3 regions of the Actinoplanes sp. CA-030573 genome follow, and region 2 is predicted to be linked to each of the others. Evidence: riboswitches for the same ligand, from Rfam matches in the RefSeq annotation. Region 2 holds a riboswitch; each other region holds the start of a gene.
What was found. A riboswitch is a leader RNA that binds a small molecule or an ion and turns the genes downstream of it on or off. The one in region 2 is predicted to bind cobalamin.
Positions count from the first base shown of each region.

Region 1: it holds a riboswitch for cobalamin, as region 2 does, so the genes downstream of both, ACQP2F_RS28970 (VWA domain-containing protein) here and ACQP2F_RS20660 (ribonucleoside-diphosphate reductase subunit alpha) in region 2, are expected to answer to the same signal.
Region 3: it holds a riboswitch for cobalamin, as region 2 does, so the genes downstream of both, ACQP2F_RS32715 (MerR family transcriptional regulator) here and ACQP2F_RS20660 (ribonucleoside-diphosphate reductase subunit alpha) in region 2, are expected to answer to the same signal.

Region 1 is NZ_CP192038.1:6,256,180-6,263,013, forward strand. It holds gene ACQP2F_RS28960 (cobyrinate a,c-diamide synthase) at 1-733, opposite strand, end outside; gene cobO (cob(I)yrinic acid a,c-diamide adenosyltransferase) at 727-1,326, opposite strand; gene ACQP2F_RS28970 (VWA domain-containing protein) at 1,326-3,713, opposite strand; cobalamin riboswitch at 3,720-3,910, opposite strand; gene ACQP2F_RS28975 (gluconokinase) at 3,958-5,514, opposite strand; gene ACQP2F_RS28980 (VOC family protein) at 5,525-5,872, opposite strand; gene ACQP2F_RS28985 (hypothetical protein) at 5,889-6,834, opposite strand, start outside.
Region 2 is NZ_CP192038.1:4,431,818-4,439,279, reverse strand. It holds gene ACQP2F_RS20675 (acyltransferase family protein) at 1-863, opposite strand, end outside; gene ACQP2F_RS20670 (TIGR03085 family metal-binding protein) at 1,494-2,123, shown strand; partial or broken gene ACQP2F_RS20665 (phosphotransferase enzyme family protein) at 2,170-2,304, shown strand; cobalamin riboswitch at 2,432-2,631, shown strand; gene ACQP2F_RS20660 (ribonucleoside-diphosphate reductase subunit alpha) at 2,744-5,086, shown strand; gene ACQP2F_RS20655 (ribonucleotide-diphosphate reductase subunit beta) at 5,086-6,081, shown strand; gene ACQP2F_RS20650 (pyridoxamine 5'-phosphate oxidase family protein) at 6,115-6,669, shown strand; gene ACQP2F_RS20645 (MFS transporter) at 6,701-7,462, opposite strand, start outside.
Region 3 is NZ_CP192038.1:7,123,048-7,129,881, reverse strand. It holds gene ACQP2F_RS32730 (acyl-CoA thioesterase) at 125-616, shown strand; gene ACQP2F_RS32725 (LysE family translocator) at 613-1,137, shown strand; gene ACQP2F_RS32720 (hypothetical protein) at 1,177-1,512, shown strand; cobalamin riboswitch at 1,509-1,723, shown strand; gene ACQP2F_RS32715 (MerR family transcriptional regulator) at 1,765-2,625, shown strand; gene ACQP2F_RS32710 ((2Fe-2S)-binding protein) at 2,631-3,407, shown strand; gene ACQP2F_RS32705 (hypothetical protein) at 3,471-3,779, shown strand; gene ACQP2F_RS32700 (CbtB domain-containing protein) at 3,933-4,160, shown strand; gene ACQP2F_RS32695 (CbtA family protein) at 4,179-5,114, shown strand; gene metE (5-methyltetrahydropteroyltriglutamate--homocysteine S-methyltransferase) at 5,225-6,834, opposite strand, start outside.

The DNA of each region.
Region 1 (6,834 bases), 1.8 Mb from region 2:
CCCCGGCAGCCGGCGGCGCCCAGGGCTCGACGTCGAGCGGCGGCGCGGAACGGGCGATCGCCGCCACCTCGGCCAGGTCGATCGACGCCTCGACCAGGGCGGCCAGCGCGTCCACCGAGGCGCGCGCCTCGGCCCGGCGCTCGGCCGCCGGCACCAGCCCGAGGTGACGCGACGGCGCCGCCACCGCGTCGGCGCGGCGCATCGCGCCCAGGACCGGCGTGCCCACCTCCTCGCACGCGTCGCGCAGCAGGGCCTCGTGCCGGTCGGAGCCGACCCGGTTGAGGATCACGCCGGCCAGCCGCACGCTGCCGAAGCTGCGGAACCCATGCACCAGCGCGGCGATCGACCGGCCCTGCGCGGCCGCGTCCACCACCAGGATCACCGGCGCGTCGAGCAGCGCCGCGACCTGGGCGGTCGAGCCGGTATCGCCGGCGTCGGTGCGCCCGTCGTAGAGGCCCATCACGCCCTCGACCACGGCCAGCCCGGCGCCGGCCGCCCCGTGCGCGAACAGCGGGCCGATCCGGTCCTCGCCGACCAGCACCGGGTCGAGGTTGCGACCGGGCCGTCCGGCCGCGAGCGCGTGATAGCCCGGGTCGATATAGTCCGGGCCGACCTTGAACGGCGCCACCGGCACGCCGCGCCGGGCGAACGCCGCGAGCAGGCCGGTCGACACGGTGGTCTTGCCGTGTCCGGAGGCGGGCGCGCCGATCACGACCCGCGGGATCGTCACCACTCGATGCCCTGCTGTCCCTTGCGTCCCGCGTCCATCGGGTGCTTGACCTTGGTCATCTCGGTCACGAGGTCGGCCGCCGCCAGCAGCTCGGGCGCCGCGTACCGCCCGGTGATCACGACGTGCTGCGTGCCCGGCCGGTTCGCCAGCGTCGCCACGACGTCGTCCACGTCGACCCAACCCCACTTCATCGGGTACGTGAACTCGTCGAGCACGTAGAACTTGTAGGTCTCGGCGGCCAGGTCCCGTTTGATCTGGGCCCATCCCTCGGCCGCCTCGGCCGCGTGGTCACGCTCGGTGCCGGCCCGCTGGATCCACGACCAGCCCTCGCCCATCTTGTGCCAGACGACCGGCGCGCCGCCGGCCTGGCCGAGCGCCTTGAGCGCGGACTCCTCGCCGACCCGCCACTTCTCCGACTTCACGAACTGGAACACCCCGATCGGCCAGCCCGCGCTCCAGGCCCGCAGCGCCATCCCGAACGCCGCCGTCGACTTGCCCTTGCCGTCCCCCGTGTGCACCGCGAAGACCGCCTGCCGCCGGCGCTGCCGGGTGGTCAACCCGTCCTGAGGTACGACGCTGACCTTCCCCTGCGGCATCAGGCAGCCTTCCTTATGGTCGTGGCGGAGCCGGCCGTGGCCGCTTCGAGATGGCCGAGCGGCATCAGGTCGGCGCCGAGGGCGGAGGCGAGCCGGGCGGCCAGGCCGAGGCGTACCGGGCCGGACTCGCAGTCGACGATCACGGTGGCCACCCCGGCCAGGGCGGGCGCCACGGTGACCGGGTCCGGCCCGCTGGTGGCACGGCCGTCGGTGACCACGATCAGCAGCGGCCGCCGACGCGGGTCCCGGCGGCGCTCGGTGGCGATGGTGGCGGCGGCCCGGCGCAGACCGGCGGCCAGCGGCGTGCGTCCCCCCGTGCGCAGGGCGGCGAGCCGCAGCACCCCGACCTCATGGCTGGACGTGGGCGGCAGCACCTGCTCGGCGTCGTGCCCGCGGAAGGTGATCATCCCGACCCGGTCCCGCCGCTGGTAGGCGTCCCGCAACAGCGACAGCACCGCGGTCTTCACGATGGCCATCCGCTTGCGGGCGGCCATCGACCCCGAGGCGTCGACCACGAACAGCACCAGGTTCGCCTCGCGGCCGACGTGCACCGACTCGCGCAGGTCGCGGGGGCGGACGTCCCGCGCGCCGCGGTGCAGCGCGGCCCGCAGGGTGGCGGGCAGATGCGGCGCCCCGGCCAGCTTGCCGCGCGGCTCGCGCGAGCCGATCACCCGCCCGCGCCGCGAGAACGCCGGCGACCGCCGCCCCGCATGCCCACCCTCCCCACGACGGGCAATCGAGAGCGTCCGGGTCCGATAGGGACTCCCCGCAACCGCGACCTGCCCCGGCCCGCCCTGCCCCGGCTCACTCTGTCCCGGCCCGCCCTGCCCCGGCCCGCCCTGTCCCGGCCCGCTCTGCTCCAGGCCGCCCTGTCCCGGCCCGCCCCGTCCTGCTCCGCCGTGTTCGGTCCCATCCGCCGCACCCACGCCTCTCCTGGCTCCCAAATCCGACTTTCCCGAAATGTCGCCCGGGGTACCGGAGCCGCTCCAGCCACCAGAACGGCCTGGGCCACCGAAGTTGCCCGAGCCGCCCGAGCTGTCGGAGCCGCCCGAGCCGTCGGGGCTGGCATCGTCGGGACCGCCGGTCGGCGAGCCGCCACCGTCGGGGTCGTCGTCCGGGCCGCCGTCGCGCTCGCGCTCCTCCCGCTCGGCGCACTCCCGCTCGGTTCGCTCCCGATCGGCGCGTTCGCGTTCGCGTTCGAGCTCGGCCTCGGCCTCCGCCAGCGCCTCCTCGAGCCGCTGCTCGTCGGTGCCGGGCGGGTCGAGCGGGTCCTTCCGCCGCCGGTGCGGCAGGGCCAGGCGGGCGGCGTCGCGCACGTCGCCGGCCGTGACCCGCTCCCGGCCGTGCCACGCGGCCAGGGCCACCGCGCACCGGGCCACCACGATGTCGGCGCGCATGCCGTCCACCCCGTAGGCGAGGCAGACCCGGGCGATCCGGTCGAGCTCGCCGTCCGGCAGGACGACCCGCGGCAGCCGTTCCCGGGCCGCGACGATCCGCTGCGACAGCGCGTGCTCGTCGTCGGCGAAACGCACCGCGAAGTCGCCGGGGCCGGCCTCGTACGCCAGCCGCCGCCGCACCACCTCGGCCCTTTCCCGGGCCTCGCGCGGCGCCCCGACGGTCACCACCAGGCCGAACCGGTCGACCAGTTGCGGCCGGGGCTCGCCCTCCTCCGGGTTCATGGTGCCGACCAGCAGGAACCGGGCCGCGTGCTTGACCGACACCCCGTCCCGCTCGACGTGGGCCCGGCCCATCGCCGCCGCGTCCAGCAGCAGGTCGACCAGGTGATCGGGCAACAGGTTGACCTCGTCGACGTAGAGCACGCCGCGGTGCGCGGCCGCGAGCAGGCCCGGCTCATACGCCTTGACCCCGTCGGCCAGCGCACGCTGTATGTCGAGCGTGCCCACCACCCGGTCCTCGGTCGCCCCCACCGGCAGCTCGACCAGCGCGGCCGGCCGGGACAGCGCCGGGATACCGGCCGAGAGCGAGACGTCGGAGCCGGCCGGGTGCAGGCCGTCGGAGCCGGCCGGATGCGGGCCGTCGGAGCCGGCCGCGTGCGGGCCGTCGGAGCCGGCCGCGTGCGGGCCGTCGGAGCCGGCCGGATGCGGGCCGTCGGGGCGCGCCGCGTGCGGGCCGTCCGGGCAGGCCGGGTCGGGCGCCGCCGGATCGCAGGCGAAGCGGCAGCCGCGGACCACCGTGACCGGCGGGAGCAGCGCGGCCAGGGCACGCACCACCGTGCTCTTCGCCGTTCCCTTCTCTCCTCGCACCAGAACCCCGCCGACATCCGGCGAGACAGCGGTGAGCAACAGCGCGAGGCGCAGGTCGGCAAGCCCGACCACGGCCGAGAACGGGTACGGCGTCACGGAGGTCCCTTCTGCCCGGGTGTCCACGCCCGGACGATGAGCGTCACGAGCGGCCGGAGTTCCTGGCTCCCGGATCGACGCTCCCCGACACCGCTGAACGCCGCGACGACAAAACGCCGTGGCGATGGGCCACGACGACGGGACGGGTCACTACCCGGTCACAGTGGCGGGACCGTCCCGGAATCGCACCGGGTTCCTCCGCTACCGCTCGCCCGCCATGCTTTCGCACCGCCGGGCGGACCGTCAACGTGACCAGCGGTGACCACCATCTCTAAGACGGGTGGGCGGCCGTCTCCAGCGGCGGGGCCAGGCGGTCGAGCTCGCGCACGATATCCATGGTGGCCAGGGCCGACTTCTCGATCAGCGGGCGCAGGCGGGCGTAGAGGGCGGCGTTCTCGGGGTCGGGCCGGGTCGGCGTGCCGATCGCGATCAGCGCGGCGGCGCGGTCGAGGTCGGGCAGGTCGCCCAGCGCGTGCAGGCCGAGCAGGCAGGCGCCGAGCGCGGTGCCCTCGGGGGTGCCGGCGATCGCCACCGGCAGGTCGAGGGCGGCCGCCAGCACGCCCACCCACAGCTCGGACGCGACCGCTCCCCCGGTCGCCCGCACCTCGGTGACCGGGAAGCCCTCGGCCGCGAACGAGTCGCGGACCAGCGCCAGCTGCTGGCACACGCCCTCGACCGCCGAGCGCACCAGGTGGGCGCGGCCGTGCTCGCGGCGCAGCCCGAGGTAGGCGCCGCGCATGCCGGCCCGCCACCACGGCGCGCGCTCGCCCAGCAGGTAGGGCAGGCAGAGCAGCCCGTCGCTGCCCGGCGCCACGCTCTGCGCCTCCATGAGCAGGGCGGCGTCGCGCTCGTCCTCGTCCTCGCCCTCGGCGCCGGGGCGCTCGAAGCCGGACGCGAAGCTCTGCCCGGCCCAGCGCACCACCGAGCCGGCGTTGTTGACCGCACCGCCGATGACCCAGCGGTCCTCGGTCAGCGCGTAGCAGAACAGCCGCCCGGCGGCGTCGGCGGTGGGCCGGTCGACGACCGTGCGCAGGGCGCCGCTGGTGCCGAGCGAGACGGCCGCGACGCCGGCCGGCGTGGCGCCGAGGCCGAGGTTGGCCAGCGGCCCGTCGGCCGCGCCGATCACCAGTGGGGTGCCGGCCGGCAGCCCGGCCGCCGACGCGATCGAGGGGCGCAGCTTCAGGACGGTGGTGGTCGGCACGACCTCGGCCAGCTGGCCGGGCCGGGCGCCCGCGATGTCGAGCGCCTCGGGATCCCACGTGCGGGAGTGGATGTCGTAAAGGCCGGTGCCCGAGGCCACCGACAGGTCGAGCAGGAACGGCGCGTCGGCGAGGGCGGTCAGCACCAGCTCCTTGACCCCGCCCCACCGCGGCGTCGACCGCAGCCGCTCGGGGTCGGTGGCCCGCCACCAGGCGAGCTTGGTGAGCGGCGACATCGGATGCACGGGCGTGCCGGTGCGGGCCTGCAGCGCCTTGTCGCGGCCGGCCGCGATGATCTCGTCGCACTGGGCGCCGGCCCGGTTGTCGGCCCAGGTGACCAACGGGCCGAGCGGGCGGCCGGCGGCGTCCATCGGGGCCAGGGCGTGCAGGAACGCGCTCAGGCTGACGGCCCGCACCGCGTCACCCTGCTCGCGGCAGGCGGCGGCCACGTCGGTGAGCGCCTTGACCGCCGCGTCGATCAGGTGCTGGGGGTCGAGCTCGGCGCGGCCCGGGCCGGGCACGGCGAGTGGATAGTGGACGCTGGTGTGCGCCCGCAGCCGGCCGTCGGCGGTGGCCGCGATGCCCTTGGTGGCGGTGGTACCGGTGTCGATGCCGATCACGACGTCCATGGCGACGCTCTTACCCGTTACCCGGGCTCACCAGACAGAAGACGTGCCCGTCCGGATCGGTGAGCACCGCCTGCCGCTCGCCCCACGGCTGCACGGCCGGCGGGTCGATCACCGCGGCGCCGGCCTTCTCGGCGGCGGCGGTGACGGCGTCGACGTCGTCGACCAGATAGCTCGCCGCGACCCCGGCCCGGCCCGGGGTGGGCGGCCGCCGGTGCAGCAGCACCTCCGGGTCGCCGAGCATGGCGATCTCTTCCGTCCGGTATTTCTCGGCCAGGCCGAGCGCGTCGCGATACAGCGCGAGCGCCCGGTCGAGATCCGCCACCGACACGATGATCCGGCGCAGGCCCTGAATCGTCACGACCCCAACCTATCCGTCACGGCAACGGCACGGTCCTCGGATCACCGCCGCCCCGCGGCCGCACCTCGAGCTCGGTCGCGGCGTCGGGCAGCAGCGCCACGTCGCTCACCGGGATCCAGGCCCCGCGGGTGCGGTAGCGCAGCGTCGCGTTGAGCACGGCCACCACCACGCCCTGCTGGCCGGGCAGCCGCACCCGCACCACGCCGTCGCGCATCAGGCCCGCGTAATGCGGCTCGGGCCCGCCGAGGAACCAGAACGCCCGGACCGTGTCCTCCAGCGGCAGCGTCCGCACCGTGAACTGCCGGCCGTCCGGCGTGGCGCCGCTGATCTGCCAGGCGCCCAGCCCGGTCTGCGCGTGGTAGCCGAACAGGTCGTCGTAGCCGCCCGGCATCTCCCACGGCCCGGTGGCGCCGGGCAGCCGCCGGTCGAGCAGCTCGGGCACCTGGTTGGTCTTCTCGTGCACCACGTCCCCGAAGTTGTCGAGCGGGATGCCCTCGCCCAGGCCGGCCCGGATCATGGCGATCCGCACGTTCTCCGCCTGCGGCGCCACCCGGCGCACGAACACCCAGTCGGCCCCCGACGAGACCCGGCTGTACGTCCGCCGCACCTTCCCGTCCTCGTCGAACGAGTAGTCGGCCGACAGGTCGACCGGCTGCCCGAGATCGGCGACCACCAGCACGTCGCGCCGCTCGCCGATCAGGATCGCCCCTGGCTCGACCTTGCCCGGCGGCATCAGCCGCACCGAGCCGGTGCCGCGCAGGCCGCCGCCGGCGACCGGCTCGACCCAGCCCAGCAGGTCCTGCGGGGCGGTCTCGACGGTCGCGCGCTGGCTGATCAGCGCGGCCGGCCCGGCCGGGGTGGTGCCCGCCCACAGCACGTGCGGCCGCGACCGGGTCTCGAACGCGTCGGCGCCACGGCTCCAGGCGGCCCGGGCCTCCTGCAGGAACTGCCGGTCGCCGGCC
Region 2 (7,462 bases):
GTGTCGAGCAGCCGGCGCAGCGGGCGCGGGCGGCCGGTCGCCACGGCGGCCAGGAGCAGGGCGATGGCCGGCGCGCAGGCGAGGTCGACCCAGAACAGATGGCCGGCAAATCCTACCGTGCCGCTCAGCACCAGCCAGACCAGCGCCGGAACGGCTGCGGCGAACGCGAACCATTGCCAGGGCAACCGGCGTACGCGGTCACTCGCCCGCAGGATGCCCGCCGCGGCCAGGCCGACCGCGAAGAGCAGAGCGAACTGCGGCGTCAGCCGCATGAGCAGCTGCACCGCGGCGACGTGTGGCGCGAGGACGCCAACCGCTGCCACCACCACGGTCACCACGCTCACCATGACCACCGCGCCGGCCCGGCGCAACAGGAGCAGCATAAGCGGGAACACCACGTACAGCTGGGCCTCGACCGCGATCGACCAGAACGCGCCGTTGGGACTCGGGGAGCCGATGATGTCCTGCAGCAGCAAACCGTAGGCGAACACGGACTTGCCGGTGGGTGCCGACTCACCCGGCTGGAGGACGACGAACCAGGCGATCAGCAGGCTGAAGACCAGGGCAGCCCAGTACGGCGGCAAGATGCGCCAGGCCCGGCGGTACGCGAACCGGGTGCGGCCGCCGAGCCGCCAATCCCGCCGGGCCGGCCCGATGCCGAGCGAGAAGCCGGACAGGGTGATGAAAACGGCGACCGCGAGGTGCCCGTACATGAGCCAGCCGAGCCAGCCGGGCCCCGTGTTGACGGGGAAGCCTACGTACGAGGTGATGTACGCGTGGTGCAGAACCACGAACAGTGCCGCCAGGCCGCGGATGCCGTCCAGGCCGGACACACGGCGATCGTCGGTAACCGCGGTGCTCATCAATTCGCTGTTCCTCTTCTCCGAGCCGCCGGTTCTTCGCTTCGCGCCGCAGGCCCAGGAGGGTCGCTGGCTCCGCCATCCTGGAACGCCCGATCGGACCGGTACATCGGTATTTCGGCCGGACCGCGTGCCCCATCGTCGCTGAGCTGGTCGGCCGACCTGAGGCCTCGTGTCGGCGAAACGACTCAACCGTCCAGGCATATCTGCCACGCAGTCGGCGGCCGGTCTCGGACGCCGGTGCATGAGTCGCTCTGTCGAGAGACTGGCAAGGAAGGCCACCTGATCGCTCTCCGAGGAAGAGGCGAATCCTGTCCGGGCGCGCGGTCTTCCGCCGGCTGCCGCTCCAGTTGCCGATTTCGAGCAGTCGATATCAACCGGGCCGTACACCGGAGCTCGTAACTTCGGCTGCCGTCACCGTGCGGATCGGCGGTCTGGCACATCAACGCTCGGCATGTACGCGGTCGTCGCCCGCAAGGCCGGTTGAGAGCCGACGAGAGCACCGATGCGGAAGACACTAACCGGTGGACCGGTGGGCGACCCGGCTTCATCGGGCAGAAGGCGTGCCGATCAACGTGATCGCCAAGGCGTTGGCGATACGACGGCGGGAGCTGCGGCGGATAAGGTCCAGGAGTGTTCTTCGACGCGGTCGAACGGGCCTCGCTCAGCGACCTGCTGACCGAGCTCGGCCCGGCGGCGCCGACGCTCATCGCACCGTGGGCGACGCGCGATCTCGCCGCGCATCTGATCCTGCGCGACCGCGATCCGCTCGCCGCTCCCGGGCTGGTCGTCCCGGGCCCGTGGGCGCGCTTCGCCGGCCGCCGGCAGGACGCGCTCGCCGCCCGCGACTTCGCCTGGCTGGTCGCGACGCTGCGGTCGGGTCCGCCGCCCGGGTTCTTCCGGCTCGGCTGGGTGCGCCGGCTGCCGAGTCTCAACGAGTTCTACGTGCATCACGAGGATGTGCGCCGCGCCAACGGCCTCGGTTCCCGTACGCACGACGCCGCGCTCGACGACGCCCTGTGGCGCAATGTGCGGCAGTCGGCCTGGTTCCTCGCCCGCCGCGTCCGGGTGGGTCTCGTCCTGCACCGCGCCGGATCGGGCCAGTCCGTCCGGGCGCGGCGCGGGGAGCCGGTCGCGGCGCTGGCCGGCCCGCCGGGCGAGCTGCTGCTCCACCTCTTCGGCCGGCAGCAGGCCGCCGACGTGGAGCTGACCGGTCCCGCCGAGGCGGTAGCCGCCGTGCGCGGCGCCCACTTCGGCATGTGACCCGCGTGATCGGCGAAGCGAGCCTCCGCCGCGCCCTGATCCGTGGCTGCGCCCGGCCGTCACCGCGGCGGTCGAGGCCTACGGGCGCCTGGGACCGGAGACGCTGTCGTGGGGCCCGCTGCACACCGATCCGGCACCGGAGGCGTTCCGCCTGGATCGCGGCTCGGGTAGCTGCGGCGTGATCGACTGGAGCACGGCAATGGCCGGTCCGCTGCTCTACGACCTGGGCTCGGCCGGCTCACCCCAAGCGGCGGACGCGACACGCCGACACAACCAATGGTGTTGCACTTTCTGCCTCACCCCAAGATATGGTGTCTCCCGCAGCTGGTTCGGTGATCCATCCGGGTCGTCGAGGCAAGAGGGAAGCCGGTGTGAATCCGGGACTGCCCCGCAGCGGTGAGTGGGAACGAAAGCCGTCACGAGCACTGGGCCCGGGCCTGGGAAGCGACGGCCGGTAGGAACAACAGCGCCCACGAGTCCGAAGACCTGCCAGCGCGCCGCACGCCGACCGGTGTGCGGCGGTCGAAGGCCGCGCGGGACGGCCGACGCCACCAGCCGGTCTGGCCGAGCCAGCCGGTGGCGTCCGCCCGCGCGTCCGTCAACGGACGAGGGGACGGGGAATGACGACCACCACGACGGTGCCGGAGCAGCGCCGGCACGTCATGCAGGTGCGGAAACGGAACGGCGACCTGGAGACGGTCGACGTCGGCAAGATCGTGCGGGCGGTGGAGCGCCAGGCGGCGGGGCTCGACGAGGTCGACCCGATGCGGGTGGCGACCAAGACGATCAGCGGGCTCTACGACGGCGCCACCACCGCCGAGCTGGACAAGCTGTCGATCCAGACCGCGGCGGAGCTGATCGGCGAGGAACCGCAGTACTCCCGGCTCGCCGCGCGACTGCTCACGGCGTACGTGGACAAGGAAGTTCGCCTTCAGGGTGTCGCGAGCTTCAGCCAATCCATCCGCTACGCGCACGGCCTGGGATTGATCGGGGACGCGACGGCGGAGTTCGTGGCCCGCAACGCGCGCAAGCTGGACGACGCCGTCGATCCGGAGAACGACAGGAGATTCGAATACTTCGGCGTCCGTACGGTGGCCGACCGTTACCTGCTGCGCCACCCGCACACCCGCCTGGTCGTCGAGACACCGCAGTACTGGCTGCTCCGGGTGGCGTGCGGCCTGTCGAGGACGCCGGCCGAGGCGATCGGGTTCTACCGCCTGATGGCGAGCCTCGCCTATCTGCCCAGCTCGCCCACCCTGTTCAACTCCGGCACCCGGCACACCCAGATGTCGTCGTGCTTCCTGGTCGACTCGCCGCGGGACGAGCTCGACTCGATCTACGAGCGCTATCACCAGGTCGCGAAGCTGTCCAAGTTCTCCGGCGGCATCGGCATCTCCTGGTCGCGGATCCGCGGGCGGGGCGCGCTGATCCGGGGCACGAACGGCCGGTCCAACGGCATCGTCCCGTTCCTGAAGACGCTCGACGCCGGGGTCGCCGCGGTCAACCAGGGCGGCCGCCGCAAGGGCGCGGCGTGCGTCTATCTCGAGCCGTGGCACCCGGACGTCGAGGAGTTTCTCGAGCTGCGCGACAACACCGGGGAGGACTCCCGGCGTACGCACAACTTGAACTTGGCGAACTGGATCCCGGACGAGTTCATGCGGCGGGTCGAGGCCGACGAGGACTGGTCGCTGGTCGACCCGTCCGACGCGCCGGAGCTGCCCGATCTGTTCGGTGAGGCGTTCGAGGAGGCCTACAAGCGGGCGGAGAAGAAGGCGGTCCGGACGGTCAAGGCGCGCGACCTCTACGGGCGGATGATGCGGACGCTCGCGCAGACCGGCAACGGGTGGATGACCTTCAAGGACGCGTCCAACCGGCTCTCCAACCAGACCGGCGGGCCCGGCAACACCATCCACCTCTCCAACCTCTGCACGGAGATTCTCGAGGTCAACAGCGACACCGAGACGGCGGTCTGCAACCTCGGCTCGATCAATCTGGGCGCGCACGTCACGGCCGAGGGGGTGGCATGGGAGAAACTGCGCGACACCGTACGTACGGCGGTCGTCTTCCTGGATCGGGTCATCGACATCAACTACTACCCGTCGGACCAGGCCGTCGCCTCCAACCCGCGCTGGCGTCCGGTCGGGTTGGGGCTGATGGGCCTGCAGGACGCGTTCTTCACGCTGCGCCTGCCGTTCGACTCGGCCGCGGCGCGGGAGCTGTCCACCCGCGTACAGGAGGAGATCTTCCTGACCGCGCTGGAGACCTCGGCCGGCCTCGCTTCGGAGTTCGGCCCGCACCCGGCGTTCGGCGAGACGCGCGCCGCCCGGGGCGAGCTGCACCCGCAGCTGTGGGGCGCGACGCCGGCGCAGACCGAGCGCTGGGCCGCGCTGAAGGACCGGATCGCCGCGACCGGCCTGCGCAACTCGCTGCTCGTCGCGATCGCGCCGACCGCCACCATCGCCTCCATCGCCGGCTGCTACGAGTGCATCGAGCCGCAGGTGTCCAACCTGTTCAAGCGCGAGACGATGTCGGGCGAGTTCCTGCAGATCAACACCTATCTGGTACGCGAGCTGAAGGCCCGTGGGCTGTGGACCGCCCCGATCCGCGAGCAGATCAAGCGGGCCGAGGGCTCGGTGCAGGGCATCGCCGAGCTGCCCGCCGACGTGCGTGAGCTGTTCCGTACGGCCTGGGAGCTGCCGCAGCGGGCATTGATCGACCTGGCCGCGGCCCGGGCCCCGTACATCGATCAGTCGCAGTCCTTGAACCTGTTCTTGAGCGCGCCCACCATTGGGAAGCTCTCGTCGATGTATCTGCATGCCTGGAAATCCGGGCTGAAGACGACGTATTACCTGCGCTCGCGGCCCGCGACGCGCATTCAGCAGGCGACCGTCGCGGTGATTCCCGCCTCGGACGCCGTCGCCTGCTCCCTGGAGAACCCCGAATCGTGTGAGGCCTGCCAGTAATGCTGCTCGACCCCGGAATGGACCTGACCCTGCGGCCGATGAAGTACCCGCATTTCTTCGACCACTTCAAGGACGCGATCAAGAACACCTGGACGGTGGAGGAGGTCGACCTGCACTCCGACCTCGCCGACCTGTCCAAGCTGTCGGCGGCCGAGCGGCACCTGGTGTCGCGGCTGGTGGCGTTCTTCGCGACCGGCGACACGATCGTCGCCAACAATCTGGTGCTGAACCTCTATCAGCACGTGAACTCCCCGGAAGGACGGCTTTATCTCTCCCGGCAACTGTTCGAGGAGGCCGTGCACGTCCAGTTCTATCTGAACCTGCTGGACACGTACGTTCCCTCCGAGGAGGCGCGTTTCGAGGCGTTCGCCGCGGTCGAGAACATTCCGTCGATCGCCCGCAAGGCCGAGTTCTGCTTCCGCTGGATCGACTCGATCTTCGAGCTGCGGTCGCTGGCCACGCGCGCCGATCGGCGGGCCTTCCTGCTGAACCTGATCTGTTTCGCGGCGTGCATCGAGGGCCTCTTCTTCTACGGCGCCTTCGCGTACGTCTATTTCCTGCGCTCCCGGGGGCTGCTGCACGGGCTGGCGTCCGGCACGAACTGGGTGTTCCGCGACGAGTCCATGCACATGGCGTTCGCCTTCGACGTCGTCGACACCGTACGGAAGGAGGAGCCGGATCTGTTCGACGGCGAGATGGAGCAGCAGGTACGCGACATGCTCGCCGAGGCCGTCGAGTGCGAGGTGCAGTTCGCCGAGGACCTGCTCGCCCAGGGCGTCTCCGGCCTGTCCCTCGCCGATATGCGTTCCTATCTCGAGCACGTGGCCGACCGCCGGCTGGCCGTGCTCGGCATCGAGCCGCTCTACGGCAGCGGGAACCCGTTCGCCTTCATGGAGTTGCAGGACGTCCAGGAGCTGTCGAACTTCTTCGAGCGCCGCGTCTCCGCGTACCAGGTGGGCGTGACCGGAAGTGTGAGCTTCGACGACGACTTCTGACCGGCCGTCGCCCATGCGTGCCACCATGGGCGCATGGGCAAGGTCTACGCATCGATCGACGGCCGGCTGCGCGAGTTCCTCCTGCGGCAGCCGGTCTTCTTCGTGGCCACCGCGCCGAGCGGCCCGGACGGCCACGTGAACGTCTCACCCAAGGGCGGCCGGGGGTGCCTGGCCGTCCTCGACGAGCACCGGGTGGCCTATCTCGACTACACCGGCAGCGGCGCCGAGACCATCGCCCACCTGCGCGAGAACGGCCGCATCACGCTGATGACGTGCGCCTTCGAGGGCCCGCCGAAGATCGTTCGCCTGCACGGCCGGGGCCGGGTGGCCGTGCCGGAGTCGACCGGGTTCGCGGAGCTGGTGAGGGCCTTCCCGGCGCCGCCGGCCCACGGGCTGCGGGCGGTCATCGAGGTGACCGTCGACCGCATCAGCGACTCGTGCGGCTACCAGGTGCCGCTGATGGCGTACGAAGGCGATCGTGACCTGCTGACCCGCTGGGCCGACCGCAAGACCGACGACGATCTGGCCGAGTACCGGCGGACGCGGAACGCGCAGAGCATCGACGGGCTGCCCGCCCTGGTCGACTGATCTCCCGGCTCTCCTCTCGGCCGCGGCCCTCTCACGTCGGCCGCGCTCCTCGTCTTGGCCTCGCGGCACTCCAGGCGGCGACCGCGGCGGCGACGGCGAGCAGTCCCACCGCCGCGCCGTAGCCGCCGGTGACCGCATACGACGCGGCCATCAGCAGCGGGCTCGCGAACCCGGCCAGCCCGGCCGCCGCGGTCACCAGCCCGGTCACCAGCCCCACCAGGGACGGCCCGGCACCCGCCGCCGCCCGCACCAGCGTGGCCGAGCTCGCCACGCCGAGCGCGACCGCCATCGCGAGCAGCGTCACCGCGACCACGGGCAGCGGCGGAGTGAACGCCTGCACCCCGGCGACCACCGCCAGCGCGGCGAGCGAGACGACCAGCGGGCGCCCGGGCACGCGGTCGGCGAGCCAGCCACCGATCGGCCGGGCCAGGACCGCCACGACGACGAAGGCGGCCATCCACGTACCGGCGTCCGCGGCCGGCAGCCCGTAGGCGTTGCCCAGATACACCGGCAGGTAGACCGAGAACGCCACGAACACGCCGAACTGGACCGCATACCACCCGCTCGCCCGCCAGGTGATCGGCAGCCGCAGCGCCGCGCTCAGCCCGCCCGTCCGCCGGGACCCGGCCGGCGCGTCCCGCCCCAGGACCGCGAGCGCCACCCCGCACAGGGCGAGCAGGACGGCGCTGACCACAAAGGGCACGGCCATCCCGTACGCGCCGGCCCAGCGCACCGCGGTCAGCCCGCCGGCCGCGCTGCCGCATACGCCCATGCCCAGCACGCCCACGGCCAG
Region 3 (6,834 bases), 2.7 Mb from region 2:
CGTTTGCTGTCGGCCTCGCGGGTGGGCCGGACATGTCAACGTCACCGGCGAGCCGAGACCGGGGCGCTGCCCGCTGTCTGCCTTCCGCGCGATCGTTGGTCGCGGAACGGAGCGGAAGGTAGCGATGACAGAATCTGGTCGTGCGCCGTCGGCGTCGCAACTGACCCTGTCGCAGATCATGGACCAGCACCACACCAACCTGATGGGCACGGTGCACGGCGGCCGGATCCTCAACCTCATCGACTCGGTCGCCGGGGTCGTCGCGGCCCGCCACTCCGATGGTCCCGCGGTCACCGCGGCGATGGACGAGACGTTGTTCCTGCAGGCCGTTCGGGTCGGTGACGTCGTGCACGTGCAGGCCCGGATCACCTGGGCCGGGCGCAGCTCGATGGAGGTCGCAGTCAAGGTCACCGCCGACCGGTGGGACCGGGCGGTGCCGCCAACGGTCGTGGCTACCTCCCATCTGGTGATGGTCGCGGTCGACGACGACGGCAAACCGCGTACTGTGCCGGCGCTGTTGCCGGAGACCGACGAGGACCGGCAGGCCTTCCATCAGGCGGAGATCCGCCGCCGGCACCGTCTCGCCCTGCGGGGCGCGCTGGAGGGACGGCCGTGATCTCGACGTCGGTGCTGCTGGGCTACCTGACCGCGATCGTCCTGCTGATGATCACTCCCGGTCCGGACATGATGTTCGTGATCACCAACGCCGGCCGCTACGGCGCCCGGGCCGGCATGGTCGCCGCGCTCGGTGTCGCGACCGGTAACGCTTTCGTGCGGGGATTGGTGACGAATCTGCTCAACCCGAAGATGATCCTGTTCAGCGTGGCGTTCTTGCCGCAGTTCGTACGGCCCGCCGCCGGGCAGGTGACCGGCCAGCTGATCACCCTTGGCGTCCTGTTCATCACCGTACAGCTCGCCGTGGACATCACCCTGGCCGCCACGGCGGGGCGGCTCGGCGCGCGGCTGGCCCGCGGCCGTACGGCACGGTGGCTCAACTGGGGGGGTGCGCGGCCGTTTGCGTCGCGCTCGGCGTCCGGCTGGCGTGGGGGTGATCCGATGAGTTCTCCCGAGGAGCGGACCGGCGCCACCAGGTGTGCCCCTACTCCAACGCCACCCGCGGCTGATCGCTCTGGCTAAAGTTGGCCGGTGAGCGAAACGATCATCGACGGATGCACGGTGACGGTGTGCCGAGACTGCTGTTGCGGTAACGCGCTCAAGCATCCGTCGACCGATCACGACGCTCAGCTCGACCGGCTGCGCGCCGAGATCGGCGACGGCCACCGGGTGCGGACCAGTGTGTGCTTGGACGTGTGCGAGCAGGCCAACGTCATGGTGGTCCACCCGACCGCGACAGCCCGCCGCTCGGGCGCCCGGCCGGTCTGGTTCGGACTGGTCCTCGACGACGCGATCCTCACCGACCTGCTCGGTTGGGTACACGCCGGCGGCCCGGGGCAGGCCGAGATCCCGGCGCCGCTGGAGCTGTCGGTGATTACAGCGCCTGGCCGGCAGTAAGCTGTGGGGGCAGTCGGTTCGCCCGCCCCTGGCCGGGGGTGAGCGTCGTAAGAGGGAACCCGGTGTGATTCCGGGACTGCCCCGCAGCGGTGAGTGGGAACGACCGCCGTCACAGAGCACTGGACCCGAGCTGGGTCCGGGAAGCGACGGCCAGTAGGAAGCGTGCCGGACGCCCACGAGTCCGAAGACCTGCCACTGCCCACACCCGATGCGGGTGTGGTCGTTGTCGGTGACCTCGAGGGCGGGTCGGCGGTGGATGACACCAGGGGGCTCAGCCCCGGATTACTCGCGCGGCGACTCGGCGTGGCCCCGACGACGCTGCGTACCTGGCATCAGCGCTACGGGCTCGGCCCGACCGGGCATCAGGCCGGCCGGCACCGGCGCTACACGCCGCCCGACGTGGCCGCGCTGACCGTGATGGCCCGGCTCACCGCTCGCGGCATGCCGGCCGCCGAAGCCGCCCGGATGGCGCGCCGCGAGGTCACCCCGTGGCCGGCCGAGCATCCGGTGACCGACCAGAGCACACAGTCAGCGGCGCGCGGGCTGGCCCGGGCCGCCCGCCGCCTCGACGTGCTGAGCCTGCACGAGACACTGCGGGCCGCGGTCACCGCCCACGGAGTCGTGCACACCTACCACACCCTGGCCGGGCCGGCGTACGTGTTGATCAGCCAGGGCCGCTACGCCGAGACACGAAAAGCGGTGGCCCGGCGCGTGCTCAGCCGGGCCCTGAGCGAGGTGTTCGCGGCAGTTGCACGGCCGCCGGCCGGTTCGCCGGTACGCACACTGCTGATCGCCGTGGACGCCGGCCGCGACGTCGCGGCCCTAGACGCGCTTGCCGCCGCCCTAGCCGAGCAGCAGATCGCGTCGATCCACCTCGGTGCCGGCCTTTCCCGGCAGACGCTGGCCGACGCGATCACCCGCAGCCACCCCGCAGCCGTCGTCCTGTGGAGCCACGCCCGGCACCCGGCGATGCCCGGACTGCTGGCTACGGTCGCCGACAGCCTCCCGTGGCGGCCGACCGTCATCACCGCCGGGCAAGGCTGGGATGATCAGGTCACCACCGTGACCCTGGCCGACGCCGTCGCCGCCGTAACCGGGCTGGTCATAGAGTGAGCGGCGTGCCTGCCGAACAGTACGGTGCCGGTCCGGCCCTGGAGGCCGCCGCCGGGCTCGGACCGTACTTCGCCTGGCAGCCCCGTCGCACGGCCGCCGGCTGGCGGCCCCTGGCCGATCTGCTGGAACCGGAGGTCATCGCCGAGCGAGTCACCGCTGGCCAGCAAGTGATCATGCGGATGTCCGGGCTCGGCCCCGATCAGATCGGCGAGCGGGTGGTCGCCTCGACCATCTTCCTCGGCCTGGCCGCCCGGCTGCTGTCGCCGCTGCTCGGGGCGGCCGCGCTCACGGGCGTGGTGCCCCTGGCTGATCCGGGCCGGTTGTGGTGGCGTCCGGTCGAAGGTGGCCCGGTCCCGATCGCCTACGACTCTCTCCACCGCGCCGGCGGCGACGCGGGAGGAGTGCTGACCCGTACGGCGGTCGTCGGTCTGGTCGGGCCGGTGCTGGAGGTCTTCCGGCACCGGTTCACACTGTCGCCGCAGGTGCTGTGGGGCAACGTGGCATCGGCGCTCGGCGGCGCGGCCGGCATGATCGCCGACAACGCTGGCGACCCGGCCGCCGCCGAACGCGCCGCCACGACCGTCGCCGAGATGCTGACCGTGCCGCCACTGGCCGGGATGGCGACGTTGCACCATCCGGATCCCGACCGGGACCGCTGGTTTCTGGTCCGCCGCAACTGCTGCCTGTACTACCGGATCCCCGGCGGGGGCACTTGCGGCGACTGCGTCTTGACGCCCGAGGCGGAGCGCCGTGATTACTGGGAGCGATTTCTCCAGCGGTGACGCGCTACTGTTCGGACGGCGAGCGCTGTAAGGATCGTCACGCCGGAGGGAGCGACGCTCAGGATGACCAAGCATCCTCCGCCGCCGCACGTCGAGATCGACGGTCAGGATGGCGTCGTCATCCCGGTTGAGCTGTACGAAAGCCTGCTCGCCGGGCGCCGCCGGCTTGGTGCTCGCGACGCGCGGATGCATCGGCTGTCCCGGGAGATCCATGATCTTGCGGCGCTTCTCGACCGTATCGAATGGCTCGTGACCAATCATCTCGTCTGTGCCGATCCGGACCGTTCCGAGTGTCCGGCGTGTCAGATCGCGGGGCTTGTCGCGCAGCGGCCGAAACACCGTGATGTTGACCCTGCTCGCGAGCGGACCTAGGCTCGGCTCGATGTGACGATGTAAGGAACCCGGTGCGAGTCCGGGGCGGTTGCGCCACTGTGAGGCCACGATGTGAGGTCGGGGCTGTAGTCAGATACTTCGTCGTCGCTACGCCGGTATCGATGAGGGACGCATCATCCCTGAGGAGGCTTCATGACGACTGTTCCCGTACCCGCTGCCAAACCGACCGCGACCGTCTCGCCCGAGGCGTTGTCGACTACGCGGGTCGTTCTCGTTCTCGGCATCACCGTGCTGCTCGCGCTGCTCGCGTACTATTTCATCGGCGTCGATGAGGGCATGGTCTCGGTGTTCGGCAAGTCGATGGTCGTCCACGAGTGGGTTCACGACTCGCGGCACTTCCTCGGCTTCCCCTGCCACTGATCCGGGACTGAGACACTCATGGAACTCCGCGCTATCTGGCGTGGGGCGGTCTCCGGTGCCTTCGCCGGCCTCCTCGCCTGGGTTTTCGCCTACATTTTCGCCGAGCCTCTCGTCGACAAGGCCATCGACTACGAAGAGGGCCGCGGCTCGATCCTCGACGCGCTCAACCAGGCGGCCGGCCGACCGACGTCGGCTGAGGGCCCGGAGATCTTCTCCCGCTCGATCCAGTCGACGATCGGTATCGCCACCGGCATCATCGGCTTCGCCGCCGCGATGGGCGCCCTCGTGGCGGTCGCCTACGTGGTGCTGCACGGCCGGTTCGGCGTACGCCCGCGCAACCTGATCTGGGGCATCGCCGCGTTCGGCTTCGCCGGCGTCTACCTTCTGCCGTTCGTCAGGTACCCGGCCAACCCGCCGGCGATCGGCCACGACTTCACGATCGTGCAGCGCGGCCGACTCTACCTGGCCACCGTGCTGGTGTCGCTGGTCCTGCTCGGCCTGGCGATCGTGCTGGCCCGCCGTTTGGCGCCTCGGTTCGGCTGGGTGACCGCGATCGTCGGCTCGGCGGTGGCGTTCCTGGTCGTCTACGGCGTCTACATCGGGCTGCTGCCGTCGCTGGGCAACCTGCACGCCAACGTCGACGCGACGAGCCAGTTCGGGTACGTCCGGGCGGCCACCGAGACACCACAGCCGATCGTCAACATTCTCGACACCCCGTTGACGGTGGACGGTAAGACGTTCGCGCCCGGCCAGATCGTTTACCCGGGCTTCGACGCCGACCTGCTGTGGAAGTTCCGCTGGTATTCGCTGATCAACCAGGCCATCATCTGGACGGTGCTCGCGCTGACGTTCGGCGCGCTCGTCGACCGGATGCTCGGCGTCACACGCCGACGGCCTACTACAACCTCCGCGCCGGAGCCGGACTCCGCGCCGGAGCGGCTGACGGTCGCCTGATCCCTTCGCTCGTCACCACGGCCCGGTCCGCGATGGACCGTGCCGTTGGCGTTGATGGAGCCGGGCGGCGCCGGAGGGGGGCCGGCGCCGCCCGGGGTCTCAGCTAAAGATCAGTTGCCGCGTACCACGGCGGCGGCCGCGACGAGGCGCTTGAGGGAGGCCTCGACCTCCGGGTAGCCGCGGGTCTTCAGCCCGCAGTCAGGGTTGACCCACAGCCGCCGCGCCGGGACCGCATCGACCGCGCGGCGCAGCGACGACACCACCTCGTCGTGCGACGGCACCCGCGGCGAGTGGATGTCCCACACGCCCGGCCCGACGCCTCGGCTGTAACCGATCGCGGCCAAGTCGTCCAGGACCTCCATCTTGGACCGGGACGCCTCGATGCTGGTGACGTCGGCGTCCAGGGCGTCGATGGCGGTGATGATCTCGCCGAACTCGGAATAGCACAGGTGGGTGTGGATCTGGGTGTCGTCGGCGACCCCGCTGGTGGCCAGCCGGAACGAGCCGACCGCCCAGTCCAGGTACGCCTTCTGGTCGGCCTTACGCAGCGGCAGCGTCTCGCGCAGCGCCGGCTCGTCGACCTGGATCACCGTGATGCCGGCCGCCTCCAGGTCGTGGCACTCGTCGCGCAGGGCGAGCGCGACCTGGTCGGCTGTGTCGGCGCGGGGCTGGTCGTTGCGGACGAACGACCACGCGAGAATCGTGACCGGGCCGGTCAGCATGCCCTTGACTGGCTTGCCGGTCAGCGACTGGGCGAAGACCGACCAGGAGACGGTCATCGCCGCCTTGCGGGCCACATCACCGTAGATGATCGGCGGCCGGACGCAGCGGGAGCCGTAGGACTGCACCCAGCCAAATTCGGTGGTGCCGAACCCGTCGAGCTGGTCGCCGAAGTACTGGACCATGTCGTTGCGCTCGGGTTCGCCGTGCACGAGCACGTCGAGGCCCAGCTGTTCCTGCAGGCGGATGACGTGCTCGATCTCGGCCTTCATCCGCTCGGTGTAGCCGGCCTCGTCGAGCTCGCCTTTCTTGAACGCGGCTCGGGCCTTACGCAGCTCACCGGTCTGCGGGAACGACCCGATCGTCGTCGTGGGCAGGTCCGGCAGGCCGAGGCGGGCCTGCTGGACGGCCGCCCGCTCGGTGTAGGTGCCGCGCTGCCGGTCGGCCGGGGTCAGCGCCGCCAGCCGCGCCCGGACGTCGTCGTGGCGCCACGACGCCGGGATCGGCGGCAGCGGGTCGGGCAGGTGGGCGGTGCCGTCGCGCAGCCCCTTGCCGAGCAGGACGACCTCGTCGACCTTCTGCCGAGCAAAGGCGAGCCGGGCGTACAGGTCGGGGTCGAGGTGGGTCTCGACCGACAGGTCGACGGGAACGTGCAACAGAGAGCACGACGTCGACACGGACACGTGGTCGGCGAGCCCGGCGACGGTCGCGCCGGCTGCGACGGCGGCGCGCAGGTCCGTACGCCAGATGTTGTGCCCGTCGACCAGCCCGGCCACGATCGTCTTGTCCCGCAGCGGACCGGCCGCGGCGAGCCCGGCCAGGTTGCCCTCGCCGGCGACCAGGTCGAGGCCGAGCGCCTCGATCGGGGTGTCCAGTAAAGCGGGGAGGGCGTCGCCGAGCTCACCGAAGTAGGTGGCGACGAAGATCCGCGGCCGCTGTTCCAACTCGCCCAGCGTCGCGTACGCCCGGCGCAGCGCGTCGATCTCGTCCGCAGTACGGT